One region of the Cohnella cellulosilytica genome, then DNA from elsewhere that is predicted to be linked to it. Evidence: predicted binding sites of a transcription regulator. Region 1 holds the regulator's gene; the other holds the start of a gene.
The links. The regulator CtsR, encoded in region 1, represses protease genes until heat stress. The targets are predictions, from matches to a motif close to ATGGTCAATAAAGGTCAAACA.
Positions count from the first base shown of each region.

Region 2: a site for CtsR is predicted at 3,341-3,361, ahead of clpP (ATP-dependent Clp endopeptidase proteolytic subunit ClpP). Genes of this name have one in related genera too.

Region 1 is NZ_JBHMDN010000022.1:10,077-25,755, forward strand. Features, by position in the region: gene ACFFT4_RS17515 (hypothetical protein) at 1-734, shown strand, start outside; gene ACFFT4_RS17520 (glycosyltransferase family 4 protein) at 756-1,859, shown strand; gene ACFFT4_RS17525 (CtsR family transcriptional regulator) at 2,045-2,506, shown strand; gene mcsA (protein-arginine kinase activator protein McsA) at 2,526-3,032, shown strand; gene mcsB (protein arginine kinase) at 3,049-4,113, shown strand; gene ACFFT4_RS17540 (ATP-dependent Clp protease ATP-binding subunit) at 4,148-6,595, shown strand; gene ACFFT4_RS17545 (response regulator) at 6,708-8,216, opposite strand; gene ACFFT4_RS17550 (cache domain-containing sensor histidine kinase) at 8,253-10,049, opposite strand; gene ACFFT4_RS17555 (ABC transporter permease) at 10,241-11,140, shown strand; gene ACFFT4_RS17560 (carbohydrate ABC transporter permease) at 11,186-12,034, shown strand; gene ACFFT4_RS17565 (extracellular solute-binding protein) at 12,065-13,657, shown strand; gene ACFFT4_RS17570 (hypothetical protein) at 13,687-14,703, shown strand; gene ACFFT4_RS17575 (hypothetical protein) at 14,819-15,226, opposite strand; gene ACFFT4_RS17580 (TetR/AcrR family transcriptional regulator) at 15,446-15,679, shown strand, end outside.
Region 2 is NZ_JBHMDN010000007.1:345,738-361,416, forward strand. Features, by position in the region: gene ACFFT4_RS04595 (glycosyl hydrolase) at 1-1,848, opposite strand, end outside; gene ACFFT4_RS04600 (AraC family transcriptional regulator) at 1,943-2,887, opposite strand; tRNA gene ACFFT4_RS04605 (tRNA-Arg) at 3,142-3,216, shown strand; gene clpP (ATP-dependent Clp endopeptidase proteolytic subunit ClpP) at 3,418-4,002, shown strand; gene ACFFT4_RS04615 (sporulation histidine kinase inhibitor Sda) at 4,232-4,492, shown strand; gene ACFFT4_RS04620 (MFS transporter) at 4,585-5,787, opposite strand; gene ACFFT4_RS04625 (sugar phosphate isomerase/epimerase family protein) at 5,870-6,637, opposite strand; gene ACFFT4_RS04630 (Gfo/Idh/MocA family protein) at 6,641-7,636, opposite strand; gene ACFFT4_RS04635 (extracellular solute-binding protein) at 7,703-9,247, opposite strand; gene ACFFT4_RS04640 (carbohydrate ABC transporter permease) at 9,272-10,144, opposite strand; gene ACFFT4_RS04645 (ABC transporter permease) at 10,175-11,131, opposite strand; gene ACFFT4_RS04650 (helix-turn-helix domain-containing protein) at 11,316-13,601, opposite strand; gene ACFFT4_RS04655 (SIMPL domain-containing protein) at 13,872-14,633, opposite strand; gene ACFFT4_RS04660 (HPr family phosphocarrier protein) at 14,758-15,027, opposite strand; gene whiA (DNA-binding protein WhiA) at 15,130-15,679, opposite strand, start outside.

The DNA of each region.
Region 1 (15,679 bases):
AGGATGAGGCGCTGCGCATGCTGGACTGGTGGAAGGCCAGATTAACGAGAGAGTGCGTGATGGACCCGGCCCGGGGTTATCATGTCGACCAGAAATGGATCGACTTCGTTCCCGCCCTGTTCGAAGGCGTTCGGATTTGGAAGGACCCCGCCTACAATGCCGCCTATTGGAACTTGCACGAACGCCCGATCGTCCACCGCAACGGCATGTACGAAATCGGCGGGAAGCCGGTCGTTTTCTACCACTTCAGCGGTTTGTCCGCCGATCTCGTCCGCATCTCCAAGCATCAGACGCGTCACCAATGGACGGACTTCCCGGACCTGTACGGGCTGTTCCAGGGATACGTCTCCCGCCTGATCGCGAACGGTTACGCCGCGTCCGCGGGCTGGCGCTACGCTTACAATTACTTCGACAACGGCGTCGTCGTGCCGCCCGTCGTTCGCAAGCTGTACCGGAAGCTCGGAGCGCCCGCGCATTTCGGCAATCCGTTCCAGACGCTGACTCCGAACGGTTTCTATCGCTGGTTGTTTACCGCGGCAACCTCCAGCGCCCCGCTGCCGAACCTGCTGAGGGAAATCTACGAGACCCGGGTCGACCTGCAGCGGCTGTTTCCGGAACCCCAGGGGGCAAGCCGCCACAGCCTGATGGCCTGGGCCAGACAATTCGTCCCGATCGAGTACGGCGTCGATCCGGTCGTCTGGCATCCGGTCATCGATTCGATGATCTACGCTTAGGAGGGACAGGGGGATGGCGATATGTCCGGCGTTAACCTGATCGGCTATGCGAGGTACGAGATGGGAATCGGAGAGTCGTGCCGGCTGGCGGCCGGAGCGCTGAGCGAGGCGGGGATTCCGTTCGGCATTCTGAACTTCTCGGGCGGCAACTTTTCGCGCGACCGGGATCTGTCCTGGAGGTCGGCCGAGATCGAAGAGCCGCTCTATCCGGTCAACCTGTTCCACATCAATGCCGATCAGATGCCGGTCGCCTATGCGGAGCTCGGAGACGATTGGTTCGGGGGTAGGCACAACATCGGATATTGGCACTGGGAGCTTCCGGAATTCCCGGACGAATACGCCGAAGGCTTTCGTCATCTGGACGAGGTGTGGGTGCCTTCGGCTTTCGTCCGGGACAGCGTGGCGAAGAAATCGCCCGTTCCCGTCTCCGTCGTCCCGCACGGCATCCGCGTGGAGGTGCCCGAAGGGACGGACCGGACGGCGTTCGGCTTGCCGCGGCGCAGGTTTCTGTTCCTGTGCATGTACGATACGTACAGCTATTCCTCCCGCAAAAATCCGTCCGCCGTGCTGAAGGCTTACCGCCTGGCCGTCGAGCGATACGGCATGCAGGCCGGATTGGTCATCAAAATGAACAATCCGCAGCAGGCGGAATCCGACAATCTGCGGCAGGAGGCGGAGGGGCTGCCGAACGTGCGGATCATCGACCGGGTGCTCAGCCGTTCCGAAGCCAACGCTCTGCTTGCGTGCGCGGATTGTTATGTGGCGCTGCATCGCTCCGAAGGCTTCGGACTGCCTCTGGCCGAAGCGATGTATCTGGGCAAGCCGGTCATCGGCACGCATTGGTCCGGCAACGTCGACTTCATGGACGAGACGAATTCCGGCGCGGTCCGCTGCTCGCTGATCCGGGTCGGCAGCCATTACGGTCCGTACAAAGCGCATCAGCTATGGGCGGAGCCCGATCTGGAACATGCCGTGCACCTGATGTGGAAGGCGGTATACGACGAAGAGTGGCGGCGGCGGATCGCGGCCAACGGTCAGAGAACCATTCGGACGTTCTTCTCCCCGGAGACGGTCGGTCGAACGATCCTCGGCCGGCTGCGTCAAGGAAATTTCGCTTCGAGCTGATCCGATTCGGGGGAATAACGAGGGTCAGATCTCCGACTCCTCCCCCCGATCGGAATTCTTTTTTTAGTTGGTCGATTTTCCTTCTCGAGGGGGCTTCGGCATGTTGCATTTTAAAGGAAACGGCGTATAATAGAGATATAGTCAAAGAAAGTCAAAGTCAGAACCGTGCCGAAAGGAGGCCTGACGTGCGTAATATATCCGATCTTATCGAACACTATCTGAAGCAAAGCCTGGAGAGCAACCAGGGGCGCGCGATCGAAATTCAGCGAAGCGAGCTCGCCGACAAATTCTCCTGCGTGCCGTCGCAGATCAACTATGTGATCAGCACGCGCTTTACGCTGGAGAAGGGCTACTACGTGGAAAGCAAACGTGGAGGAGGCGGGTACATTCGCATCCAACGCGTCGATCTTCCTTCGCTGGAGGCGGTTCAGCGCCATATTCGCCAGACGGTCGGGGACAGAATCGACCAGACGACGGCGGAAGGGTTGATCTACCAGCTGGAGGAAGCCCGTTTTCTGACCGAACGGGAAGCTTATTTGCTGAAAGCGGCCGTCTCGCGCGACACGCTGGCGCTGAAGCTTCCGATCCGCGACGAGATCCGGGCGAAGCTGCTCAAGGCGATGCTGATCGCCTTGCTTGCGAAATGACGAGAGGAGGCTGAGAGCTATGCAATGCCAGGAATGCGGCAAACGGCCGGCTACGCTTCATTTTACGAAATTCGTCAACGGAGAGAAAACCGAGCTGCACATTTGCGAGACGTGCGCCAGGGAGAAGGGGGAGCTGCTTCCGGGAACCGCGGGCGGATTTTCCATCCATAATCTGCTCTCCGGACTGATGGATTTCGAATCCCGCAGCCAGACGGCCAAGCCGCCGGTAGTGAAATGCGACACCTGCGGGATGACCTATGCGCAGTTCGCCAAAGTCGGCCGGTTCGGCTGCAGCGACTGCTACAAGCATTTCGCCGAGCGGCTGGACCCGCTGCTGAAGCGGGTGCACGGCAATACGGTCCATGTCGGCAAGGTGCCGAAGCGGGCCGGCGGCCACTTGAAGACGAAGCGCGAAATCGAGCAGCTGAAGAAGGAAATGCAGGGCAGGATCGAGCGCGAGGACTTCGAGACCGCGGCTCAGCTGCGGGACCGGATTCGCGAGCTCGAGAGCGAAATGAGCGGCTGAAAGGCAGGGATGAACGATGGCGAAAAGAAAATTCACGAAGCAGGCGCTTAGTCAGTGGATGAAGGGCAGCGGCCCCGAGTCGGAGGTCGTGATCAGCAGCCGCGTACGAATCGCCCGCAACTTGCGCAACCGGCCTTTCCCGCTTATGGCGAGTTCGGAGCAGGCGCAGGCGGTCGCGGACCAGCTGCTCGCCGTGGCGGAGAACGGCCGTCTGAACGGGCTCGGCAAGATCGAGCAGGTCCGGCTGTCGGAGCTGACCGAGCTGGAGAAGCTCGTGCTGGTCGAGAAGCATCTGATCAGCCCGAATCTGGCGAACGAATCCCGGGCGGGAGCGCTGATTCTGAGTCCGAACGAAGAGATTAGTGTAATGATTAACGAAGAGGACCATCTTCGCATTCAATGTTTATGCTCGGGGTTTCAGGTGAACGAGGCCTGGGATTCGGCCAGCAAGATCGACGATATTTTCGAAGAGCAGGTCGATTACGCCTTCGACGAGAAGTACGGATACTTAACGAGCTGTCCGACGAACGTCGGCACGGGAATTCGCGTCTCGGTCATGATGCACCTTCCCGCGCTGGTCATGACGGGGCAGATCAACCGGATTTTGTCGGCGGTAACCCAGGTCGGGCTGGCCGTCAGAGGCATCTACGGAGAAGGCAGCGAAGCGACGGGCAACCTGTTCCAGGTGTCCAACCAGGTGACGCTCGGGCAGTCGGAGCAGGAGATCATCGACAACCTGTTCCAGGTGGCGCGCCAGATCATCGAGCACGAGAAGTCGGCGCGGGCGAAGCTGCTGGGCGAATCGAGACTGCGCGTCGAGGACCGCGTTCGCCGATCGTACGGCATCCTGACGCAGGCGCTGATCATGGATTCGAAGGAAGCGGCGCAGCGGCTGTCCGACATTCGGCTCGGCTCCCATCTGGGCTTGCTGCCGGAGGTCGATCCGCAGGCGCTGAACGAATTGCTCGTCTCCACGCAGCCCGGTTTTCTCCAGTTGACGTACGGGGAAGCGATGAGCCCGGAGGATCGGGACAAATCGCGGGCGGAATTCATCCGTTCCCGACTGGCAACTCTTTCATAAATGTTTTATTCTAAATTTATTGGAGGTGTTTCTTATGATGTTTGGCAGATTTACGGAACGTGCGCAGAAGGTATTGGCCCTGGCCCAGGAAGAAGCGGTGCGGCTGGGACACAATAATATCGGTACGGAGCATATTCTTCTCGGCTTGATCCGGGAAGGGGAGAGCATCGCCGCCAAGGCGCTGATCGCTCTCGGACTGGGACTCGAGAAAATCCAGGACGAGGTCGAATCGCTGATCGGCCGCGGACAGGAGCAGCCGACCAACATCGCTTATACTCCCCGCGCCAAGAAGGTGATCGAATTGTCGATGGACGAGGCTCGCAAGCTGGGCCACACTTACGTCGGCACGGAGCATATTTTGCTCGGCCTCATTCGCGAGGGCGAAGGCGTCGCGGCCCGGGTGCTGAACAACCTGGGCATCAGCCTGAACAAGGCGCGCCAGCAGGTGCTGCAGCTGCTGGGCAGCAACGAGAGCGCGTCGCAGAACCACGGTCCGTCCGCCAACGTCAGCACGCCGACGCTGGACGGCCTGGCCCGCGACCTGACCGCCAGCGCGCGGGAAGGACACATCGATCCGGTCATCGGTCGGCAGAAGGAGATCGAGCGCGTGATCCAGGTGCTCTCCCGCCGGACGAAGAACAATCCGGTACTCATCGGAGAGCCTGGCGTCGGGAAGACGGCGATCGCCGAAGGGCTGGCCCAACGCATCGTCAACAACGAGATTCCCGAGACGCTGCGCGATAAGCGCGTCATGACGCTGGACATGGGCTCGGTCGTCGCCGGCACGAAGTATCGCGGCGAGTTCGAGGACCGTCTGAAGAAAATCATGGACGAAATCCGTCAAGCCGGCAACGTCATCCTGTTCATCGACGAGCTGCACACGCTCATCGGCGCGGGCGGCGCGGAAGGCGCGATCGACGCCTCGAACATTTTGAAGCCGGCGCTGGCGCGCGGCGAGCTGCAGTGCATCGGCGCGACGACGCTGGACGAATATCGCAAATATATCGAGAAGGACGCGGCTCTGGAGCGGCGGTTCCAGCCGATTACGGTGGATCAGCCGACGCCGGAGGAAGCGGTGCAAATTTTGCTCGGCCTGCGCGATCGCTACGAGGCGCATCACCGGGTGAAAATTACCGACGAGGCGATCGACGCGGCGGTGAAGCTGTCCGACCGCTACATTCCGGACCGGTTCCTGCCGGACAAAGCGATCGACCTGATCGACGAGGCGGGGTCGAAGGTTCGGCTCAATTCCTACACGGTACCGCCTAACCTGAAGCAGCTCGAAACGCGTCTCGAAGATATCCGCAAGGAGAAGGACGCCGCCGTTCAGAGCCAGGAATTCGAGAAAGCGGCCGCTCTGCGCGACACCGAGCAGAAAATCCGCGAGGAGCTCGACTTCACGAAGAACCAGTGGAAGGAAAAGCAAGGCCGCACCGATTCCGAGGTCACGCCCGAGGATATCGCGCAAGTGGTGGCCAGCTGGACCGGCATTCCGGTCAGCAAGCTCGCGGAGGAAGAGACGGAGCGCCTGCTGAAGATGGAAAGCATCCTGCACGATCGCGTCATCGGCCAGGAGGAAGCCGTCAAGTCGGTATCCCGCGCCATTCGCCGCGCCCGCGCCGGTCTCAAGGATCCGAAGCGCCCGATGGGCTCCTTCATCTTCCTCGGACCTACGGGCGTCGGCAAGACGGAGCTGGCCCGCGCGATCGCGGAAGCGATGTTCGGCGACGAGAACGCGGTCATCCGCATCGACATGTCGGAGTATATGGAGAAGCACTCCACTTCCCGTCTGGTCGGAGCGCCTCCGGGATACGTCGGCTACGACGAGGGCGGCCAGCTCACCGAGAAGGTGCGCCGCAAGCCGTACTCGGTTGTGCTGCTCGACGAGATCGAGAAGGCTCACCCGGAAGTGTTCAACATCCTGCTGCAAGTGCTTGAGGACGGCCGTCTGACCGACTCCAAGGGCCGTTCGGTCGACTTCCGCAACACGCTGATCATCATGACGTCCAACGTCGGCGCGGAGCAGATCAAGAAAAACTCCACGCTCGGCTTCACGGCCGCGCAGGATGCGGGACGCGACTATCAGAACATGAAGGAGAAGGTGCTCTCGGAGCTGAAGAAGTCGTTCCGTCCGGAGTTCCTGAACCGGATCGACGAGTCGATCGTGTTCCACCCGCTGAACGAGGAGCACATCGCGCAGATCGTAACGCTGATGGCCGACGATCTTCGCAAGCGCCTCGTCGAGCACGACGTCAGCTTCGAGCTGACCGAATCGGCCAAGGCGTTCCTGGCGAAGGAAGGCTACGATCCGCAGTACGGCGCGCGTCCGCTGCGCAGGGCGATCCAGAAGCATATCGAGGATCGGCTGTCGGAGGATCTGCTGCTCGGCAAAATCTCCAAAGGCCACGCTCTCGTCATCGACGAGGAAGACGGCGGCCTGGTCGTCAAGCAGAAGGGCGAGATCGAGCTGTCCAAGGCTTAAGACGATTTGCCGGCTTGCGCGAATCAAACGCATGAAAAAGAAAACCGTTCCGTAAGGCTTAACGGCCTGCGGAACGGTTTTTTTCGGGCAAGGGGATGGCCGGCCCGCCCGCTCAAGTTTCGTTTCCGGTCGAATGGGCGCCCATCGTCCTCGTGCGGTAATCGCTCGGATGGAAGCCGGTCGCTTCTTTGAACACGCGGCTGAAATGCTTCCAATCGCTGTACCCGACCTGCACGGCGATGTCGTACACCTTGGCCCGGGGGTCCGTCAGCCGCTTCTTGGCTTCCTCGACGCGCACGTTTGTCAAATATTCCAGAAAGGTCGTATTCGTCTGCGCGCGGAAGAGTCGGCTGAGATGGCTCGGGCTGACGTAGACCGCGGCGGCTACCTCTCCGATGTTGAGCGGCTCCGAGAACCGTGCCTGGATGACCGATTTGGCCAAGGCCACAATTCCGTATTCGGAATGCTCCGGGATGACGGAGCCGAGCCACTCGTTCATTTCAAGCATGAACAGCTGCGCGAATTGCTCTTCCGTCCTTGCCCAGACAAGCTTTTCAGTCAGCGTAGCTGCCCGCTGGAACAGCGGCAGGCTATCGGCGGGATAGCATTGGGCCAGATGGGCGTACAGAAATTGCAGAAGCTCCTCCGCCGCGAGCATTCGGGAGTCCGGCGCGCCGTCGAGGACGCGCGCGAGCTCGCGTTTCAGCTCCGTCAGTATGGCGCCGGAGTCCGCCAGCTCGATCGCCGTCTGCAGCTCCGATCTCGACGACTTGGCGATCGGCCCGTCAGGCGGCGCGAACCGATGGAGGCCGCCGCCCATTCCCAGACGGTAAAGCAGCGCGACACAGGCTTCCTTGCGCGGCTCGGAGAACGGAACGCTTCGTTCGCGGCCGGAGGAAAGGCCGAAGCTGATGCCGAGCCGGATGCTGCGCGACCAGAATTCGCCGATCGACGAGGCGAGCTTCTCCAGCTTGCCGATCGCTTCTTCGGCCGTGGCCGCGCCCGATGCGATCAGCAGATTGCAGGGGTCAAGCGACGAGCCGGGGGATATGAAATAGATATCCTCCAGCGCTTCCGCGGCTTCGTGGATCACTTGACGATACATCCATAGGATCATTTCGTCGTCGCCAAGCTGGCTGCGCCGATCTGCGCTGCCCTCGTCCAGATCACAGGCCATCACCGCCTTGAACGGGAACGGAAGCGACTCGAACCGCTCGATATCGACGAAGCGGCTGGTCTTGCGGTCTCTGGTCTGGCGTTCTCCGAGCCGTTCGAACAATTGCAGAAGATCGGCCGGCTTCACCGGCTTGAATAAGTAGTCCTCGGCCTTCAGCCGTATCGCCTGCTGTAAGTAAGCGCGATCGTTGTAGCCCGTCAGGATGACGACCGGGATATCGGGATGGCGATGTCGGATCGTGCCCGTCAGGGAGAGGCCGTCTATGCCCGGCATATGGATATCCGTGATGACGAGATCCACCGGGGTCGAAGACAGAAGATTCAAAGCCTCCGAAGCGTTCAACGCGCAGTGAACCCGGTCGATGCCGGGGACCGGAAGCTCCTCCAATTGGGCGGCAAGGCCGCGAAGTATCGTTTCCTCGTCGTCGACAATCAGCACGTTCATTTCAGCATCCCTCCGGTCGTTTCGTAATGGTCCGCTCTAAGCAAGCGGAAGCTTCAGGGTGACGATTGTTCCGTTGCCTTCCTCGCTGCGAATGAACATCTCGCCTTGGTCTTTATAAATCAGCCGCAAACGGCGGTGGACGTTCAGCAGGCCGATGCTGCCTTGCTGGTCGGAGTCCAGCTCCAGTGCGCTCCAGATGGCGTTTAGCCTGTCCGGAGGAATGCCTTTGCCTTCGTCGATGACCGAGATCGACAGATGCTCTTCCGTTTTTTTGATCCGGATTGTCAGCGAGATCAGCCCCGTCTCGTCTCCGCCGTAGCGGATGGCGTTTTCCACGAGCGGCTGGAACAGAAGGCCCGGCAGCTCGATTGGCAGCGCCCGCTCGTCGATGTCGTACAGGATCTGCAACTGCTCCCCGAAACGAAGCTTCTGCATCTGCAGGTAGTTTTTCATAAAAGCCATCTCTACCTCCAGCGAGACCATCTCCTGGTTCCGGACGGCGTGATAGCGAAACAGATCGGCCAGCGCGATAATTCCCTCTTCGGCGGATCGGGTTCGGCCGCTCTTGATGAGATAGCGCAGCGTTTCCAGAGAATTGTTCAGAAAATGCGGATTGATCTGACTTTGCAACGAGCGGATTTCCGCCTCCTGCCGCAAAATTTTGGACTGGTATACCTCGTTAATGAGCACATGGATGCGCCCGGCCATCTTGCTGATAGCTCCCCAGACGTGCCCGACCTCGTCGGAGGTGACCCGGGGGAACGGCATCTGGAAATCGTTGCGTTCAAGATCCCGCAAGCCGAGAACGAGCAGCCTCAGCCTGCGCGTCATGCTGTAGGCGAGCCAGATCGCGGCCACCACCGCGACGCTGGCTCCGGCCACGACGCCGGCCAGCGTCCACCATTTGACCTTGGCGATCCCCTGGGTCAGATACTCGGCGGGGATAACCGCGACGACCTTCCAACCGGTCTGGCCGGACCGGGTATGCGTCACGAGGTGGCGCGAATTGTCCAAGGTCGTAAAGCTGGACCGCCGCGGCCTGGACAGCTCCCGGTCGTCCAGACCGAAATCGGCGTTCCAGTCCTCGCCGGCGCGGCGGGTGCCCTTCGCATACATAATCCGGTCGTTCTGGTCCAGCACGAAAATGCGGCTGTCCGGTCCGAAGTTCACGTCCAGAAGCATTGTATTGATAATTTCCAGAGAGCCCTCCACTTCCAGGAAGCCCTGCGGCTCCTGGCCGCCCGGACGGCGCAGCGGCTGAATGATTTTGAACACGTACGGGGCGTCCAGATCGTCCCGAAGCTGCTCCGTGCCGTAAATCAGGGGCGCGGGGCTCCTCTCGTCCAGATCGGCGAACCAGATTTCCTTCTTGTAATTGCGATGGGGGAGCCATACGCCGCCGGCGCCTTGACGATAGTAAAAAGCCCCCGAGTTTTTCGTATACAGCGTAATCCCCCGCACGTACGCCCTCTGCTCCGCGTTTAATTGGCGGATCGCTTCGTGGAGACGGATAACGGTGCGCAGCGACGGCCATTGCTCCTCCGAGTCGGCCTGCTCGAGTGCGTCGAGAAGAGTGGCGTTGTTCGGCTTGCTCAGCGCCGCCTTGGTCACGTACAGCAGCTCGTTCTGATAGGTGTCCAGATGCCGGCTCGTCTGGCCGAGCAGCTGCGGAATATAGTCCCGGGTCTGCGACTCGAGCGAGCGGCTGTAATACGAATAGGAGAGATAGCCGACCGCGGAGATGGCGATCGAAATCAGCAGCGAGTAGACGACGATCAGCTTGGTGGCGATGGGCCAATTGTCGATGGCCCACGTCGGGTTGCTTCGGTTCAAGTTGGCTCCTCCCCTGCCGTTCAGGCGCGCCGGAACGTTCATAATCAGTTAACCATGAAGCGCGGTTGCGCGCAATTTGCCGGCGGACGAATGATCGGAATCACCCCCCAAGCGCAAGGAATGTCCTATTTCAAACGGTCTCTCTTTTTTCTAAGCTTAATCTAAGCCGTTTCGGGAAAGGAGACGATCGCATGCTTTGGACACGGATTTGGAAACACCGCCTGCTGTACTTGCTGTTTATACCCGCGGTCGTTTATTTCGTCGGCTTCCGCTATTATCCGATGGTCCTTCAGGCGGTGCTGGCGTTTAAGCAGTACAGTCTGATGGGCGGAATATGGGGAAGTCCGTGGACGGGGCTGGACAACTTCAAGCACATTCTCGCCCACAACGATTTTTACAGGGTGCTCCGCAATACGGTGGAGATCAGTCTGCTGAGACTGGCATTCGGATTTTTTCCACCTATTATATTGGCCATTCTGCTATTCGATCTTGCGTCGTCCAAATTTCGCAAGATCAGCCAGACCGTGCTGTACATCCCGCATTTTTTCTCCTGGGTGATCATGTACGCCATCGCTTACGCGATGTTCGCGAATACGGGATTCGTCAATCAGGTGCTGGAAGCGATAACGGGCCGGACGTTCGCGTTCCTGACCTCGGAGAATTGGTTTCGTCCGATTCTGGTCGGGACGGGCGTGTGGAAGGAGCTGGGGTGGGGGACGATCATTTACTTGGCGGGGCTGACCGCTCTCGATCCGGCGCTGTTCGAGGCCGCCAAAATCGACGGGGCCGGACCGCTCAAACGGATCTGGCACATTACGCTGCCCGGTCTGAGCTCGATTATCGTCTTTCTGTTCACGATTCAGATCGGCTCGATCCTGTATGCGGGCGGCGAGCAGGTTCTGCTGTTCTACAATCCGGCGACCTATTCCGTCGGCGACATCATCGATACCTGGGTGTACCGGCAAGGGATCGCGCAGCTGCAGATTAGCTTGGCGACCGCCATGTCGCTGTTCCAGTCGCTGTTCGGCCTGGCGCTTGTGCTGCTGGCGAACAAGGCGGCGCGCAAATATGCCGGCACCGGCATCTGGTAGGAAGGGGAGAAGCCTATGCGAAACCGGGGCGAACGAGGGTATCAAATGTTGTCTTATGCCGTTATCGGCGTGTTGTCCGCAGCTTCGCTGTATCCGATTTTATACGTCATTTCCATGTCGCTCGTCAACGAGCAGGAGTGGATTCAGCGCAACGGCTTTATTTTCTTCCCGTATCGGCCGACGCTGCTTGCCTACGAAAGACTGTTCAGCGGCTCCGTCTTTACCGATGCCTTGAAGGTCAGCGTCATGCGGACGATTGTGGGCACTGCGTTCACGTTGACAATGACCGCAGTCGCGGCTTACGTCGTTTCGCGCAAGCACTTGGTCGGACGAAAGGTGTTCCTGTTTCTCGTGCTCGTAACGGTGTTGTTCAACAGCGGAATGATTCCGGCCTACCTGGTGATGAAGGACCTTCATTTGCTGGATACGTTCTGGGCGCTGATCGTGCCCGCGCTGATCGATAGCTGGAGCCTGCTGGTGCTCAAGCAATTTTTCGAGGGCATCCCCAAGGAGGTCGAGGAATCGGCCGAAATCGACGGGGCCGGAGACTGGACGCTGATGTCCAAGGTCATCCTGCCGATGAGCAAGCCGGCGCTCGCCGCTATCGGGCTGTTCGTCGCCGTGGCGCATTGGAACAGCTGGTTCGACGCTTTCCTGTATATCAACAATCCAGACTGGATGCCGCTGCAGTTGGTCATGCGCAACATGTTCGCCAACGCGAACATCGGCTCCAATTTTAACCCGACATCGGTGCTTAATCCCGCGCAGCGGGTATCTACCGAGTCGCTGAAAATGGCGGTCGCCGTCATCGGGACCGTACCGATCCTGCTGGTTTATCCGTTCCTGCAGAAACATTTCACCAAAGGGATGTATCTGGGCGCGGTGAAAGGATAAAATCAGAAATACGAAGATGGGGGTATGAAAATGGCAAGAAAAACGGCAAGCGTTGTTTTGGCTCTGCTGCTGGCGGGAACGACTCTGCTGACGGCTTGCGGAGGCAACGAGGAAGGGAAGGCCGGCCCAAGCTCAAGCCCGATTGCTTCGGGCAGCGGCTCTCCGGCTCCCGGCGGCGAAGCTTCCCAGGACAGCGGGGAGAAGCTGACAATCTCGATGATCGAGAACGGCTGGGTGAATACGCCCACGGACGACAACGATCCATGGAGAAAGTGGATGAACGAGACGTACAACGTCGACTTCAAGCTGTCCGCCTACCCCGAATCGGATTTGGAAAGCAAGCTGATGGTGCAATTCGCTTCGAACGATCCGCCGGATATCATCGCCGTCTGGAACGTCAATCTGGTGAAGAAGCTGTACCAGCAAGGCGTGCTGCTGGACGATTGGACGCCTTATCTGGATAAGGTGCCGACGCTGGCGTCGTCCTTCAGTCCGCAATCGAAGGCATTCGTGAACGAAGGCGGGAGCATGATCGGTCTGCCGATGCTGCCGGCTCCGAACACGTTCGCCTTCAAAGTTCGGCAGGACTGGCTGGACAACTTGAACCTGCAAAAGCCGACCACGCCGGAAGAACTGCTGGAGGTGCTGCGCAAATTCACGCATGACGACCCGGACCGCAACGGGGAAAACGATACTTGGGGCATCAGCTCGGCGGGCGCGGGGGTTAACCTGGGAGAGCTGGCCAATCTGGAGTTCATGTACGGCAAACGGGAGTTTTTCGTGAACGGGGACAAAGCGGACCACTCGATCGTGAACGGGACGCATAAGAAAATGCTCGATTTCGTCAAAACGATCGTGGACGAAAAGCTGGTCGATCCCGACTGGTACACGCAGGGCTGGGAGCAGCGCAAGCCCAAGCTGTTTTCCGGCAAGGTAGGCATCACCTTCTATCCGGGCGTTCTGATCAACGAGCTGGAAGGCGGCACGGGCAACACCGGCGCCACAATCGACTGGTTCGAGAACCTGCAGATGCCGAAGGGCGGACCGGAAGGCGGCAACCTGCCGCCCGGAGCGGTCGCCGGAACGATCGTCACGATTTCCAAGAAGGCGGCCGAGGACCCGGCGAAGCTGCAACGCATTCTGAAAATTATCGAATCCTCCACGTATCCGAACGACGGGTATTGGGCTCTCCGCTGGGGAGTGGGCGTTAACGGACAGGAGGTCGTCGAGCTGGAGGACGGCGGCAAGTTCGTCAGTCTGAAGGACGAGCTGTACCGTCAAGACAACAAAGGGGCTTACGACTGGGGCACCTGGGTCGCTACCGGACAGGACGGCGTAGTGGAGAGCATGAACGAGCAGCCGGGAGACTCCGACATCAAGCAGATGCGTCTGGACCTGGAAGCGATGAAAATGCCGGCTAACCCGAACGATATGTCGGTGCTGTCTCTCGATGCGCAGCTCAAGTCCGATCTGGAAACGATGCAGAACGAGTTCGACATCAAGTACATCCTGGGCGGCACGAGCGATTACGACGGCTTCGTTCAGCAATGGCTGGCATCCGGCGGACAGCAGCTGCTCGACCAGGCGACGGAGCAGTTCAAGCAGGCGGGCCTGATTCAATAATTTACCGCGGCGAGGAGAGGAGGGGCGATATGCCGGAGACGGACAACCTCCAGAATTGGATAACGAAGTATCGCACGGAGTATAAGCGGGGATTGCCGGTTATTGCGCCTTCCGGAGAAGAAGGTCGGTTCGACAGCCATGGCGTAGATTGTCCGTTCGTCTTCTATCACAACGGTCGGTACAGGATGATGTATATCGGCTATGACGGCCGCGGCTATCAGACGGCGCTGGCCGAAAGCGACGATCTGCTGAACTGGAGAAGCCATGGCGTCATTCTGGGCAGAGGCGAGGGACGGGGCTGGGATGATGTCGGCGCGGCGGGAACGTGGCTGCTCAAGGAGACGGATGCGCTTTCCGGCCTGCCAACGCTCAAGAAGGCGGACGGCAAGTATTGGATGGTCTATCATGCTTATCCCGAAGAAGGGTACGAAGCGGGGCCGGCGGAGATAGGGCTGGCCTGGACGACCGACGAAACCCTGATGACCTGGAACCGTCTGGAACGGCCCGTGTTCTCCTGGAGAGACGGGGAGGACTGGGAACGGGGAGGGCTCTACAAAGCTTGTCTGCTGGAACATGAAGGCCTCTATTATTTGTTTTACAATGCGAAGAACGAGGCGTCGGCCTGGCGCGAGCAAACCGGGGTTGCAACGTCGCCGGACCTGCGGAACTGGAGCCGATACGAGGGCAATCCCGTCGTGCGCGTCGTGCCGGGAAGCTGGCAATCGGTCTTCGCGTCCGATCCGTTCGTCGTCCGGGACGAAGGCCGCTGGCGGATGTTTTACTTCGGCTTTGACGGTTCGCACGCCCAGGAAGGAGCGGCAACCTCCGACAATCTGCTGGAATGGATGTGCGCGAGGGAGCCGCTGCTCCGGCACGGAACGGAGGAGGAACTGGATGCGACGCATGCGCACAAGCCTTCGGTGCTGATGCGCGACGGAGTGCTCTACCACTTCTATTGCGCGGTTCGGCCGCGCCGAACGGTCGACGCGACGCTCGGGAACGAATATCGCGCGATTACGTTCGCGGCTTCCGCGCCGATCGGCTGATCGGGCAAGGACGGAGGAAATGAACAAAGACGGTCTCGTCTCCGAAGGAGAGAGGCCGTCTTTGGCGTGGTGCGCCCGCTGCGGCGTTCTGCCGGCAAGGGAAGTCTGTTCCGCATTAACCGAAGGAAGAAGCACTGATTTCCACGGGACCGATGACGGCTGCGGTTAAGCCCGGAGTTACGCTCTCGATTGAAACCGTATAAATCTGCGGGCCGGGGGGAGAATTTCCGTCGATGGCCAGCAGGGCGTTCAATTCGTACGTGGTAAATGAAGTTTCGACGCCGATCCGGGAATAATAAATCTCGGTGCCTCCGCGGCGGATGCGATACAGAACGGAACCGGCTCCCGGGCTGCCCTCAATGCCGATTGTCGCGTTAATTTCCACGTATCTAGGCACGACGTTAGGGACGCTGACGATGACGGAGGCGATGTCCGTTTTGGCCGGGGTCAGCGGGACCGCGATATTGGTCCCTCCGGCAATCGGAGTGACTACGGTCGCGTTGTAGTTGAATAAGGTTGTCATAAGGATGAACCTCCTTTCTGCAAGGGAATAACACATCATATGCTTGGCCAATGGAAAGGACTGGATAAAGCATTGAGGTCATTGCCACATTTTTGCCGTGCCGCCGACACAGGGGCCGGCTCGGGAAACGACGGACAATGTTCACATTTTCGCTATTGCCCGGTGCCTGGCCGAAAAGGTATAATTATTTTCATCATAATAATGATCAGGTGATCACTAATGCAAGTTTTGAAGGAGGAAGTACGCAGCGCCATTATGCTGGCCGCCTACGAGGAGTTCCGGCAGAGCGGGTACCTGGAAGCGTCGATGCGGCGGATCGCGACCGCGGCCGGTATGACCTCGGGCAATATTTATCGGTATTTTCGCAATAAGGAGGATCTGTTCGACGCCATCGTAGGTCCCCTGTACAGCGAATACAACCGATATGCGCAGGAGTACCTGCAGACGGCGGAA
Region 2 (15,679 bases), on a different contig from region 1:
CGTTCCGACGCCGGGCGCCAGCCAACCGGACAGGCGCTCCGCCAACTCGTCCAGTCCGACAGGCTCCCCGCCTTCCACGGCCGCCCGGTTCACCGATACGACCTTTCCTCCCGACCGGATGAAGGCCTTAAGCCGTTCGCGGACCGGAGCCGGAAGCCGGACGATCCCTGGCAGCACGACCACGGAGAATCGCTCGCCCCCGATCTGCAGCTCTCCTCCCTCAATCCTGCACCGTTCCTCGTCGACCAGCAGATCCATCGACAAAATATCGAAGTCGTACTGGCTCCGCATCAACGCTTTGCACACCCCGTCCAGCTCGTTCGTATCTCCCGCCCAGTGCGCTTCGGCCGGATAGAGAACGGCAATCGGGGCGATATGCCGCGCCTCTCTGAGCATCAGACAGGAACGGTTCGCATAATTCCCCCACTGTCTGAAATAAGGCCACTGCGGATTGCGGCCGCCCGCATAGAAGTGAGGAGGGCAATCCGGGTCCGGAAAAATCGGGGAAAACGCGTGCGGCACATACCAGTTCGTCCCCCGGACGGTCATCCAGTCGGTCAACCATTTCATCTCTCGCAGTCCGAGATCCCAGCCGTACGCGCCGAAATTCTCGCACATGACCAGGTCTGTGCCAACCTCCAGATGCGCCGCCGATTGGGCCAGCTTGGCCAGAGTGTAGTGGAAGAAGTCGGGGTAAGGAAGATCCCGGTATGTTCTGAACTGCGGAAAATGCTCCTCGTAGGAGGCGATTTTCTGCTCCGAATCGACCTGGCGCAGCACAAAGTCGTAGCCGCCCATATCGAAGTGCTTCGTCACGCGAAAAAAATGCCCGACGCCGAAGCCATGATTCATATGCGCCCGATTATCCTCGACGACGTGTCCGATGAACTGCACGCCGTTCGCATGGCACCAGCGCTGGATGCGGGCGAAGAAATTTTCCGAGAACAGCTTTGTCAGATGGTCCATGAAGTCGGTCCGGACCTTCGCCGTCTCCTCCGCATCGCCGTCCAGCCACAGCGTCTCGACGCAGCTATACAGATCGTACCCGCACCGTTCCTCGAAGGTGCGCCGCACCGAAGTCGGCCACGGAAAGCAGGGCGTCTCCTCCCCGAACGACACGTCGTAGGACCCGAAGTTTTCGAAGCTCGTCTCGTCTCCGAAAAAGCCCTTTAACGTCGTGCCCCAATATTCGGGAAAACGTTGTTTGGTCGCCTCATAGGTCAATCCGATGAAGCAGTCCGTCACTTCGGGCGACAGGTAATCGACCATCTTGTCGAACATGCGCCCGCTCCAGGAGGGCTTGACGCCGATGACATGGACCGTCCACGAAGCCGTCTCTCCCGCTTCCCGGCGCTCCCGTGCCCACGCCTGCCATTCCGGCCACCGTGAGAAGGCGGCCCGTTCTCCCTTCGCCTCGGGAACGCAGACGATTTTGAACAGCTCCGCATCCAGAGGCATCACCCCAGGCTCTTCCCCGTCGGCGCTCCACAGGAAGCTTGCCTTCGTGAGCACCTCCATTCTATAATCGGGCATCTGGTCCAACACTTTGCCCCCGGCGATGCCGGACGGATAATATTCCTCGTCGAACATCCATACGTCCATGCCCAATCTTCTCGCTTCGTCCAGACAAATGCCGACGTCCCGCCACCATCCCTCTCCCAAATAATCCGCGTGCGGGCGCGATTCGATGACAAAGCCGCCGCAGCCGGCCTCCTCCATCGCCCGGATCTCGCGGCGCAGCGCCTCCTCCGTCTCCTCGGGAGCCCCGTGCAGCCACAATAACGGAAATAAGCTGCGCGGCGGCTCATGGGAAGCGAAGCGCTCGCGCAGCAGGTCGGATGATTTCATACAATAGCCCTCCTCCGTCGATCGTAAGCCGATTGTAGCAGTCGGCCGGTTCGACCCGGGAGGGCGCGGCTATCGAATTAGGTGGAGAATACGCTCATTTTCCGGCGAGGAAGTGCTCGCGGTACTGCCTCGGGCTCATTCCTTCGCGCTGCCGGAACAAGCGGCTGAAGTATTTGCTGTCCTCGTAGCCGCAGGCGAAGGCGATCTCCTGCACCGACAGCTTCGTTCCGAGCAGCAGCCGCGCCCCCTTCTCCATTCTGAGCTTGGTCGCGTATTCCAGCGGCGCAAGCCCCGTCTGCTCCTTGAACAGACGATGAAAATGGGAAGCGCTGAAGAACACGTCTTCCCGCCAGCGATTGTGGATGTCGCCTGCGTTCGCGTTATCCCTTACCGCATCGTGGATTTTCAAAATATAATCGGTAATGTCCGCTCTGCCCTTCGACTCGGCCTTCGTTCTCCTGTCGCTCAGCAGCGCATGCGTCAGACGGCCATCGCGAAGTCCCTCCGCCAGAGCAAGCAGCAGCCGCAGCATGACGGATTGCAGCTCGAGCATGCGGAAGGGCCGGTCTTCGCGGAAAGCCTCGACGACGCTCCCGATCAGCCTGCGGATTTCCTCTCCGCCGCCGTCGATTCTCGCCAGATTCGGCAGCCAGACGGAGCCTAAGCTCTCCGCCTCTCCCGGAGCTTCGTCCGGACGAATCGGTCCGGCTTCTTCTCCGACAATCTGCAGCAGCTCTTCCTCCGAACGCGGCTCCCAATCGAAATGAATGGCCCAATGCGCGTATCCGGACGAGGCGTCGGGATCGTCCCGGAAAGAGTGCAGCACCCCCGGCGGGATCATGAGCAGGCTCCCTTCCTCGTAAGCGTGAGAGCCGCTCTCCGTATACAGGACTCCCCGTCCCTTGTCGACCAGAATAAACTCATGGTCGCGAATATAGCGAGAGGGCACCTCCAGCGGAAAATCCGTATAATGGGCAAAGCGCACGCAAGGCCTGATCTCCCGGAATTGCGCCAATTGAACGAAGGGCAGCATTGTCATTCCTTCTCCTACCGTATGCAGAATGAGTTCCCTATAAAAAATTCGCAGCGCCTGCCCGGATTCCTCCCCGTCCCCGATCTCCCGGCCTCTCCGTCTCCCTCCGCCTCTCCGGTCTCACTCGCTTTGGCTTTGCCCTCCAGTCTCTCCCCCCTGCCGACCAACGTCCCATTTGTCCGCCCCGCGAAATTTTAATCGCCCAATCCCTTGCATTTTCAACCTTCATCCCCTATAATAACTCTTGCTGTACTTAACGAGCGCCCGTGGTCCAACGGATATGACGCAGCCCTCCGAAGGCTGAGATTGAGGTTCGATTCCTCACGGGCGCGCCACTCAATCGACAACGCAACCGGCCGAGATTCTCGGCCGGTTTTTTTCATTCATTTATCCTCCTCCCGAACAGAATCCGTTTTTCCCGATCGCCTCCCCGCTCTCCGAAAAACTCTCTCCCGAGACTCTTTGACTTTCTTTGACTTTTGTCTTCGGATTCGTTATGATAAGAAAACGAAAGAACAAGAGGAGGGACGCCAAACATGAGTTTTGTACCTATGGTTGTCGAGCAAACCAATCGAGGAGAACGGGCTTATGACATCTATTCCCGCTTACTCAAAGATCGAATCGTATTTCTGGGCACGCAGGTGAACGACGTGGTCGCCAATTCCATCATCGCTCAGTTGCTGTTCCTGGCGGCCGAAGATCCGGAAAAGGACATCCATCTCTACATCAACAGTCCCGGCGGTTCGATAACGGCCGGTATGGCCATATACGACACGATGCAGTTCATCAAGCCGGACGTCTCCACGATCTGCGTCGGCATGGCCGCGTCGATGGGCGCTTTCCTGCTCACGGCCGGCGCCAAGGGCAAACGCTTCGCCCTGCCGAACAGCGAAGTGATGATCCATCAGCCGCTGGGCGGGGCCGAAGGCCAGGCCAGCGACATCGAAATCCGCGCGCGCCGAATTTTGAAGCTGCGCGATAAGCTGAACGGCATCCTTGCGGAACGCACGGGCCAGCCGCTCGAACGGATCGAGAAGGATACCGACCGCGATAACTTCATGGAAGCCGAAGCGGCCCGCGAGTACGGACTGATCGACAAGGTCATCGAGAAAGTCGGCTAAAACGTCCAATTCTCCAAGAGGCTATTCCGACGACATCCGAGGATGACGGGAATAGCCTCTTCCTTTTCGCCCCAATACCACAACTCCCACATAATGTCAACATAAATTCAAAACTTTGAATACCCTCTCTGCTAGTCCGCCAAAGCATGTTATTCTGTTAGATGTAAGAATTCCATTAAGACCCAGTTCTAGCGATCTCTTAGGAACTTTGGAAGAGAGGAATTAACGTATGATCGACAGACCTTATCCGTACCTTGTAACCACGTCGTCCGAGGATCTTACCACAGCAGGGAGAACGAACTCCTCTCCCGTCGATATGGTTGCAGCTCGTCGGCTGAGCGATAAAGCGTCGTTGCTTCGCCCGCTTAAAGATGAGCACCTGCTTGAGGTTTACAGAGAAGCCAAGAAGATGAATTTGTCCCACGAATTCATCGAGCTCCTGGAAGAGGCTCTGTCCATTCGCCAGTTGAGCCACTATAAAGAAGCCTAATAAGAGTCGGCATCTTTGTTCAGACATCGTCCTGATCCGCCCGCCAATCTGGCAGGCGGTTTTTTATTTTCTCCGAACCTTTGGAAATACATTCAAGCTTCGCCCCCGCGAGTCGCCCCCGGTTGAATCAATCCCTTTCTTATTTTCAGAGAAACCCAGAGCAGAAGTCCGCACATGATCAACAACGCAACGTAAGAGCTTCGATAATTCCCCGACACGTCGCGCAGCGCGCCGATCAGCATCGGACCGAGTCCGCTGATCAGACTGCCGAACAGTTGAATCATTGACATCCACGCGCCCGATTCAAGCGCCGATTTCGTATGATCGAGCGGCATCAGAAGAGATAAGGAAAACAACCCTCCCGAGCCGACGCCGAGCATGACGGCCGACATCCACGGCCCGTATGCGGGCGGCAATAAAATAAGCGGCAATACTCCGATCAGCATGACAGCGCTCGAGCCGATCAGCCAGGGAGCCCGACTCGGCGAACGTTGGACGAAAATCGCAATCCCGAAGCCGCACAGCGTCTGCAAGCCGATGTACACGGTCAGCATGATTCCGGCGATATAATCGCTGAACCCCGATTCCTGGGCGATCGGCGCAAGCCAGGTCGCGACAATAAAGTGAATGCAAGCCTGCAAGCCGTAAAGAAACGTCAGAAGCCAGGCCGTCTTGTTTTTTACCGGCAGCTTTACAAGGCTCGCAGCAGACGCATCGGGCGCGGAAGCGACAGGTTTCCTCCTGAATATCGGCAGCCAGATTACAAATGTCGCGAGAGGAAACAGAAACCATATCCCCAGCCCCGTCGACCACGATCCATGAAACGCCTGCTGCAGCGGAATCGTAAGCCCCGATCCCATGGAAGCGCCGATGCCGACGCCAAGCGTATAGATTCCGGTTAAGATCGCCGTATGTCCCGGGAAGTTCCTTTTAATGAAGCTGGAAAACAACGGACTGGCCACCGACGTACCGATTCCGGCGACAACTGCCGTCAACAGCAAAAACAAGGACGAATTTGCGGCAAAACGCATCGCCGTTCCCGCGCCAATGAGCAGCAAAGAGAGTCCGATCGCGCGTTCCGCGCCCCAACGTCTGCCTATTCTCGCCGCGAAGGTCGAAGTCAGGCCGATGCATAAAATCGGAATGACGGCCAACAGACTCAAGGCCGTGCTGCTCATGCCCAGATCGTCTCTGATGGTGACGAGCAAAGGAGGAATCGACGTATTCGAAGGACGCATGCTCGCGGTTACGAATGTCATGGCCAGTATCATCCAAATCAAATTTCTTTTGCTCACGCTCCGACACATCCTTACGATAAAAAAATCGACCAAGTCCCTTCGCCGCGCAGGCGAAGGGATTTGGCCAATTCATGCGAATTCAGGAGAACAATCCGTTCGATTTCAAGTAACCGATCGAGCGATCGAAAGCTTCCCGAACCGTTAAGCCTTTGGTTTCCTCGTCCACGATCAGCCATTCCCGGTAATCCCATTCCCGCAATTTGGCGATAACGGATTGAAGATCGACCGTTCCCGTACCGAGCGGACAGAATGCCCCGTCGGGCGTCAAATCCTTCAAATGGATATTGTTCACGAACGAACGGTAGCGTTCAAGCGCTCCGGCCAGATCGGCAATGCCGCCTTTGACCGCATGGGCCGTATCGAACGTAAGCCCGCAATACGTCGGATCGACGTGTGCGAACAGCCGCTCGATATCGTCTATCGTTTCGAAGATCGCGCCGTCCGAATGGTTGTGGAGAGAGACCGTCGCCCCGACGTCTTTCGCCTGCCGCCCCAATTCGTTCAGCACATCGGCAACGCCCCGCACGCCGTCCCCGTCCAGATCGCTTTCGCGAACGTTGGCGCACACGCAGATTTGTTCTCCGCCTACTCCGTGGACAAAAGACAGAAACGCCGGGAAACTTTCCTCCCATTGACGATAGTTCGGTCCGAGGTAGACGATGATGCCGCCCCGGGCCAGATAGGCGCGGTCCCCGTAAACCTGCTTAAAACGATCGGGATCCAGATGAAGCGAATCGTACTGCTGCGGCTTGACCTGAACGCCATCCAATCCGTATTCCTGTGCCAGCCGGAAAATCTGCTCGCTGTCCTGCGCTTCCCACGACGGCCTTGAAAACCCGATCAGCATCTCTCAGTCCTCCTCCAAAAACACCGTTTGGCCCGTTTCGATCGACTTTTTGATCGCCTCGTAAATTTGCGGAGCATGGGACGATTGCTCGATATGGGACACGGGCTGGCGATTTTCGCGAATCGCGTCGATAAATTCCTGAATTTCTCCGGAAAAGCCTTGTTCCACGATCGAATGGGAGCGGCCCATGGCAAAGTCGGGGCGATACGCGCCGATCGGCGCGCCCTCCCGGAAAGCCAGCATGTCGATGGAGCCGTGCACCTGGACGATCGTGCTTTTATCCGTGACGATGGTGACCTCCTCGTACCTTCGCGGTCCGTTGATTCGATCCGTCAACGTCATCGTGCTGACAGCGCCGTTGCGGTGCTTCAGCGAGATGGCATAGGTAGCGGGTTCCTTATGGGACGCGTACAAGCTTTTCACTTTTCCGAAAAAATAATTGCATAAATCGATCGGATGAACACAGGCGTCGAGCAGAAATTGCGTCTTGGGATCGTCCGTATTTTTCATGTTGTTCTCCGTGCGGATAAACGACATGATTTCCGGCTGCCCGTTTTCCGGGTTGTCCAAAATTTCCTTCGCCTTCCGATAAGCCGGAGCAAATCTCTTTTTCAACCCCGTCATGCATATTTTCCCGGTTTCCCTGCTGACGGCGACGACCTGCTTCGCTTGCTCGTACGAAACCGCGGGCGGCTTCTCCGTATAGACGTGGTAGCCCGCGCGCATCAGTTCCATCGATACCTTCGCATGGAAATCCGGTCCCACGCATATGAGCACGCCGTCCGGCTTATGCTTCTCGAGCATCTCGCGATAGTCCGCGTACGTATGCTCGATCCCGCACTGGCGGGCAAGCGCTCTCGCTCTTTCCACATTCAGATCGCAATTGGCGACCACGTTCGCGCCGTGAATAAAGGCAAAGCTCGGATAGACATTCCGGCCGGCATGCTCCCCGGCGCCGATCATGCACAGCTTAAGTTCATTGGACTTGACGTTATTCATTTCCGATAGCTCCCCTCATTAAGGGAAGGGATTCCCCTTCCCGCTCCTTGATGCGGCCGCTCCCGCTCACTTCAACTGGTCGGAATATTCCTGAACGATTTTGTCGCCGCCTTTTTTATGCCATTCCGCGACGGCGTCGTTCCATCCGTTCTCGTCGATCATCCCCATAATGTATTTGATGCGGGCGTCTTCGATAATTTTGGTCAGCTCCGTGCCTCTCTCCGCGTAAGTATCGGAAATATAGGCCAAAGACGGATCTCCGACCACCTTGTCCTCTTTCTCCTTAAAGTAGGTCAGCACCTTATCGACGTCGGGGGAATTGACCCCATCCGGCGCTTCGGACATTGTATGCGGTTTCAATCTGCGCAAAATGTTGATTTCGGTCTGATACCGCGCCTCGTCGATTTTGACCGGTTTGCCGTTTTCCATTTTATAATGAACGTCTTCCAGCCCCCACTGCATGAAGGTTTGAACGCGCGGATCGGCAAGATCCTCGAAGAACTGCAGCACCCGCTTCAATTCGGCCTCCGTTTTCACGCTGCTTTTCGGGATGAGATACAATCCGGTGTACCCCAGGGACGGCATAAGCCGCTCGCCTTTGGGACCCGCAAGATTGCCCATCTCCATATCCGCGTCGGGCACCGTTTTCCGGATAATCGGCAGCCGCTCCGTGATTTGATAAGCGTAGGCGAACATCATTCCGCCCTTGCCGTTCTCGATCAATTCGCTTCTTTGCTCTTTATTGATTGCGGCGAAATCCTGGTTCACCAGCTTTTCGTCGTACAGACGCTTGTAGAAATCCAGCGCCTCCCTATATTCCGGCGTTTCGAAATACGGGACAAAAGCATCGTTCTCCACCAGCCATTTGTAGGGCCCGCCCAGAAGCAGCACGACCTGATCGAACCCTTCGGGGTCGTTGTGCTCTATGAGTCCGTAGGTGTCCGGCTTCCCGTTGCCGTCGGGATCGTTATGAACCATCGCCTTGGCCAACTCGTAGACGTCTTCCAATGTAGCGGGCGGCTGCATGCCGAGGTCCTTCACCCAATCGGAACGATACACGAACCCGTTGGAGGCCAGATCCAGGTGGCGCGGAATCGCATACAGCTTTCCATCTACCAGCACGTTGTTTTTCAGCACGGGACTCATGGCCGCAAGCCGGGGGTAGTCCTCCAGATAAGGACCGATCTCCCAGAAGACGCCCGAGCGGATCGCATTGATAATCGCCGGCGTTTTAATGTCCAGGCTGACGACGACTTTCGGCATCGTGTTCGAAGCGATCGTAGCGTTCAGCTTCTCGGTGTAGCTCGTTCTGGGAACCCAGGTAATATCGATGTCGGTCTTGGTCGTCTCCCGGAGGAACGTCATGGCGTCGCTCTCCGCCGGAGGGTTCTCCGCCGTGAAATTGTCCAGCATAATCGTCAGCTTGTACGGCTCGTCGAAATCGCCCGATTGCGGCTTGCCGCCCGAGGTCGAGCTGCCCGCCGGATTCGCGTTGCCGGACGATCCGGTTTCCGTCTTGCCCGAACACGCAGCCAGCAAGCCGCCCAGCAGGAATGTGCACAGAAGCAGATTTGCGAGTTGTCCGGGTTGAATCCGATCTTTACGTCTCATTCATAATCCCCCTTGAATTAAGAATCAACCTTTAACGGATCCGATCAGCGCGCCTTTGGCAAAATGCTTTTGCAGGAACGGATAGATCAGCATGATGGGGAGAGTCGAAACGACGATCACCGCCATCTTGATAGTTTGGGAGGGCGGAACGACCCCTTCGGCCGAAGTGTCGGTAAACCCGCCCGTGCTCATGAGCACAATCTGTCTCAACCACACCTGCACCGGCCATTTATCGGCATCGTTAATATAGAGAATCGCATTAAAGAAGGAATTCCAATGCATCACTCCGTAAAACAGCGCCAATGTCGCCAACGCGGGCATGGACAGCGGCAGCACGATGCGGAACAAAATGACCAGATCGTTGCAGCCGTCGATTTTGGCCGCTTCCTCCAATCCTTCGGGAAGCTGTTGAAAGAAGCTTCTTAATATAATTAAATTAAAGGCAATAATCGCAATCGGCAGCACGAGCGACCAATAAGTATCGATCAATCCGAGGCTTTTAACCACAATAAACGTAGGGATCATGCCGCCGTTGAACAGCATTGCGAATACGACGAGAAACATGATTTGCCGCCGTCCCGGCAGATCCCGGCGAGACAGCGGATAAGCCATCAGCGAAGTCAGCAGCAGATTGATCAGCGTGCCGAACACCGTGACCAGTATGCTGACAAGCATGCTGCGCGGAATGGTAGGCGCGGAGAAAATATAGTGATACGCCTCCAAGGAAAACTCCGTCGGAATGAGGACAAAACCTCTCTTGGCCAGCTCCGTCGCGGAAGTGAACGACCCGGCGATAATGCTGATAAACGGGATTAATGCCAACAGCGAGAAAAACACCAGAAAACCGTAGATGAACCCCGTCCACGCCTTGGTTCCCCAATCTCTTTCCAGCCCCATACGCCCCTCCTCCTTCCTCTCCGGCGTTCGTTACATGATTCCTTCCTCGCCGAGCCTTTTGGCCAGCCTGTCCGCCCCGATCACGAGAATCAAGGCCACGACGGACTTGAAAAGTCCCACGGCGGCGCTGTAGCTGAACTGGCCTTGAAGAATGCCGATTTCGTACACATAGGTGTCGAACACGTCTCCGACTTGATTGTTCAGCGGGTTCAGCATCAGGAAAATCTGTTCGAATCCGGAGTCCAGAAAGGTTCCCAGGCGAAGGATAAACAGGACGACGATCGTGCTCTTAATGGCGGGCAGCGTAATATGCCACAATTGATGCCGGCGATTCGCGCCGTCCATCTTCGCCGCTTCGTACAGCTGCGGGTCGACGCCGGCCAAAGCCGCCAAAAACAAAATCGTGCCCCATCCCGTCTCCTTCCAGATCACTTCCCCGATCACCAGCGGGCGAAACCACGTCTCGCTCAGGAGAAACTGAATTTTCTCGAACCCCATGGCGGCAATCAGCTCGTTGACAATGCCTCCCTCGGTACTGAAGAACAGGTAAGCGATGCCCACGACGACGACCCAGGAAACGAAGTGAGGGATGTACACGATCGTCTGCACGGTGCGTTTGAACCCTTCCTTGCGCACCTCGTTGAGCATTAGCGCCAATACGATCGGCAGCGGGAAGAAAAACACGAGATTGTAGATCGCCAGAATCATCGTGTTGCGGAACAGCCTCCCGAATTCCGCCTCGAAGAAGAAGCGATGGTAATGCTTGAATCCGACCCAATCGCTATGGAGTATCCCCAAATTCGGCCGATAATCCTGGAAGGAAATCAGAATTCCCCACATCGGCAAGTAGCGGAAAATCAGGAAATACAGCACCCCGGGAATCAGCATCAGATACAGCCAATAATATTTAACGACCGTTTTCCGAAGCGTCGCCGCGTAACTTCTCCCGACGTTCCCTTCCCTTGCGTAAACACCGGCATCGCTCATAGACGGACCAACCTCCTTTCCAATGTGATAGTACGATTGCGCCGGACGACTGAACTGGCGGGATCGTATTTCACACTATAAGGAGTGCCGGCGGCGGGTGTCTATAATCTGTACAGAACTACCTGGAGCCCGCTTGCTCCGCGCGTTTCGGGCGTTTCGCAATCATTTGAGAACTTGCCCATAATCATTTCCTCACCTTGGTCCGATACGCACCTGGCGTCATCCCTTCGATTTTGCGGAAGCTGCGGATCAGGTTTTGCGAATTTTGGTAATTTACCTTTTCGGCGATTTCGGATATTCTCATATCCGTCTCGGCCAGCCACTTCTTCACCTTCGCCATCCGGTAGCTCGTCAAATAATCGCTGAAATTGACTCCCGTCTGCTGGCGGAACACTCTGCGAATATAATTCGGATGATAATTCAACTGCTCGGCGCAAAATTCCAGGGACAAATCGGTGTCGTAGCGCTCGTGGATCATCTTGATGATATCCTGGGATATCTTTGCGGATTGATCCGTTTTTTTGCTCTCGTTATACCGGACAATCGGTTTGATGACCCGATCTCTCAGCCACGCTTCGATCTCCGGCTTGGTCGTCAACTCGAACAATTGATCGTATACGGATTGGCCGTCCTTGTGCCACTCGCCGAAGCACTCTTCGATCCCCGGAACCTTCGTCGTCAAGTGGTACAGCAGCTGCGACAGCATAATTTGATAGTCCCTCGGGTAACGTTCCTCGCGGAACAAATCGCCGATAAACAAGTCAAGCGCCTCGACGACGGCCCGTTCGTCGCCGAATTTGACCGTATCCAGCAGATTGCTTCCCGATTGCTCGGGGTATTCGAATTTCCCCCGCGTTTTCGGCTCCAGCTCGTCGATATAGAGAATCGCTTCCTGGCCGTGGCGGATGCGGTATTTCAAAGCCTCCAGTCCTTCCCGGTAAGCGTTGGGAGTTTCTTCGATGCGTTCGTAAACGCGGCTGACCCCGATGCTGATCTTGAGCTTCAGATATTCGCGCGTCGTCTGTCGAATCTTCTCGGCATAACCGTCTATGAGCGCGTTAAATCCGTCCGCATCCCCTTCGGAATCCGCGATAATCGTAATTTGCGCCTGGTCGGTCAACACCGGGTTCAGCCGATGCGGAGGAGGGACGATTTCCGAAACGATATTGTTAATGGCGAACATCAACAAGTGCTGGTCGCTCGACTTGTAAGCCGTTCCCTCGAGCGTATCGATATCGATAGCGAAAACGGCAAATTGCCGCCATGCCAGCGAGTGGCCGTATTGCGACAACTTTTCGGCGATTTCGGTTTTATTCATGCCGCCGTTCACCAATTTCAAGCTGAAATAATCCTTCAGCTTCGGTTTTTGCGCCTCCAGATCGGCATTAAGCTGAATGCGATAATCCAGCAGGCGCGTAACGCCGCTTTGGATCACATTGATTTCGTTTTTGCTGCGTACGGATTCCGTCGTATACAAAATGTTGCTCAAGGTTTGATACAACCTGGAGATCGGGTAATACAGCCTGCGCGTTCCCAGAGCGATCAGACTGAGACAGATGGCCAGCATGCCCAGCACAAGGTAGACCGTCGCCCAGCCGATCGCCCGCGATTCGGAATCGATCCGTTTGAAGGGAGTCGCTTTGATGTAGGTCCAGCGATTGTACTGCGAGGTTTGATAAGTTAAGAGATATTTCTCTTTATCGATGTAAACGCTCTCAATTCCGGATAAGGAACGATCTTGATTCTGCGGCACGACGGAACGGAAAAAATCCGGCTCCATCATCCGCGTCGCATTTTCGTAGTTGGACGTTAACAGGCGATTCTCCTCGTCGACGATGAAGAAATAACCGTCGGTCACGATTTGCGACGCCACCGTTTTGATATAGGAGCAGGGAATGTCCGCAATGAGAAGCCCGGTCGGCTGGAGGCTGTAAATGGGAAGCTTCTTGACCAGCTGCAGCTCGCAGGAAGCCGTTGAACCGGAGAAATCGCCGGAATAACCCCAGAACGAATTGGCCGGTTTTTGGCCGAATCGAACATAGGGATGCTCCGGGCTCAGCTCGGGCAAATCCCTTTTGCCGGAGTTATTGACGAACCATCCGTTCTCCAAATTCACGAACGTCATATCCGCGATGCCAAGATCGAAAATTTGCATTCTGAACAATTCGTCTTTGAGATCGCGCAAGGTTTGAAACTCCTCCAAAGCCATTTTGGAATTGAGCGACGAATAGGCGAGCGGAGAAGTCAGAAACTGCAGCATGAAGCGGTCGGTAATGCCCACGATCTGCTCGACTCGGGCATGCGTTTGCCGGATCGTCTGCAGATTCATTTCCACCGCCTTGGCTCGCGCGTCGACGGAAGATTTATAATAAGAATAACCGCCGATTATCGTTGTAGGAAGGGCGCTAAGAACAAATCCGAACAGGACAAGCTTCTGCAAATAGGACAGCGTTCTCGTTCCGATTTTCATGGGCACCGTTCCTTCTACTTGATTATTTTAATTCAACATTGTTGAATAGACTGTCGCAGATTCAGTATATCAACGAAAGACTTAACTTGCCAGAGCCAATAATAGGCCGCATTTTCGCTCGCCGGACGCCTGGATTCGGACGCCGAGGTTCCACCGGGACCTTTTGGACGAACGCGCAAAAAACAGGCGCAGATACGCCCCCGGATAGCTAAGGAAGGACATATCTGCGCCTGTTCGTTATATTGCCCGTTAACGCGCCTCTCGCGTGCCTTACTGCATTTCGTACTGAACGGTTACCTGGGTGCTGATCTCGATCTGACCCGACTGGACCGAAGTGGCGGCGCTGCCAGCCGCGTCGGACATCATGACTTTAGCCTGCTCGCGGGCATACAGGATCGGATTGTTCGAAACCTCGCCCTGTACGATGTTCACGACGCCCTTCAACTGACGGTTGGCCGACGTCGCCAGCACGCCGGCTTTGGCGGCCGCGTTCTCCATCGCTTTCTTGAGGGCATCCAGCTCGTACTGCTCCTTCTTCTCCGTGGAGAACTGCACGCCGTCCAGCCGGTTCGCTCCGGATTCCGTCAGCGCGTCGAACAGCTTGCCGATCTCCGGCAGCTTCCGATAAGTAACCTGGATCGAATGAACCGCGATATAGCCCTTCAGCACGCGTCCGTTCTTCTCCGTATAGTCGTATTCCGGCTGCACGTCGAAGCCGGTCGTCGTAACGTCCTTCTTGGCGATGCCGAACGTCTCGTACAGCACCTTCTCCACTCCCGCGAACTGCTTCGCGTTCGCTTGCTGCGCCTCCGACGCCTTCGCCCCGCGCGTCTCGACCGCCAGACGCAAATAGGCGACGTCCGGCTCCACCATCACGGAGCCGCTCGCTCCGACCGTCACCGTATAAGGCGACGTTTGCGCAGTCGAAGTTTCAGCGGACACCTCGTTCCCCTCCCCTTTCACGAATCCGAACCATCCAATTACCGCCGCGGCCAGAACGACCGACAACACTTGCAAAGCGCTTTTTTTCATGACCAAGCCCCTTTCGATCGGTTTGTCTTTATTAACGCAGCCCAATAGCCAAATGTTTCACCTGCAGGAATAAAAATGTTAAAACGCAAAAAGCCCCTCCCCGGGGGCTTCATGCAAAAAAATCTTATTGATTTTCCAGTTCTTCTTTGCTCACGAGTTGGACTAAAGCGGTTACAGCCTGTTCTGCGTCCGAACCTTCCGCACTGATCGCAACTTCCGTCCCGGAGCTGATTGCCAGGCTCATAATGCCCATGATACTCTTCGCGTTAACCTTCTTCTCATCCTTCTCAACAAAGACATCGGAAGAGAATTTATTGGCCTCTTGCACGAATAGTGCCGCCGGTCTGGCGTGAAGACCTGTTTTAAGCCGAACGACTACCGGCTGTCTCGTCATGGACCGGATACCCCCTATCTTCAATTCGTCCCGCGTATCGGGACCCCCGTGCTCCAGTTCTACATTATTATAACATTGTTATGAACAAATGCGCCATACGCTTTATGCGCCGCCGTTTCGGATTTTTTCCGCCAGCTCGTCGAGCTTGCGGAGCCGATGGTTAACGCCCGATTTACTGACGCGCCCTTTCAGCAAATCCCCGACCTCCTTGAGGTTGATATCGGGGTGCTGGAGCCGGACTTCGGCCACCTCCCGCAGCTTGTCCGGGAGATTGTGCAGGCCGACCGACTTTTCCAGCAGCTTGATGTTATCGATCTGCCGCACCGCGGCTCCGATCGTCTTGTTCAGATTGGCCGTCTCGCAGTTGACGATCCGGTTCACGGAATTGCGCATGTCCCGCATGATGCGGACGTCCTCGAACTTGAACAGCGCCTGGTGCGCGCCGATAATGTTCAGAAATTCGATGATCTTCTCGCCTTCCTTGATGTAGAGAATGAACCCTTTTTTCCGTTCGATAAACCGGGCGTTCAGATGGAACTTGTTCGCCAGCTCGACAAGCGCCTTGCAGTGCTCCTCGTACATCGACGAAATCTCCAGATGGTAGGAGGAGCCCTCGGGATTGTTCACCGAGCCTCCCGCCAGGAACGCGCCC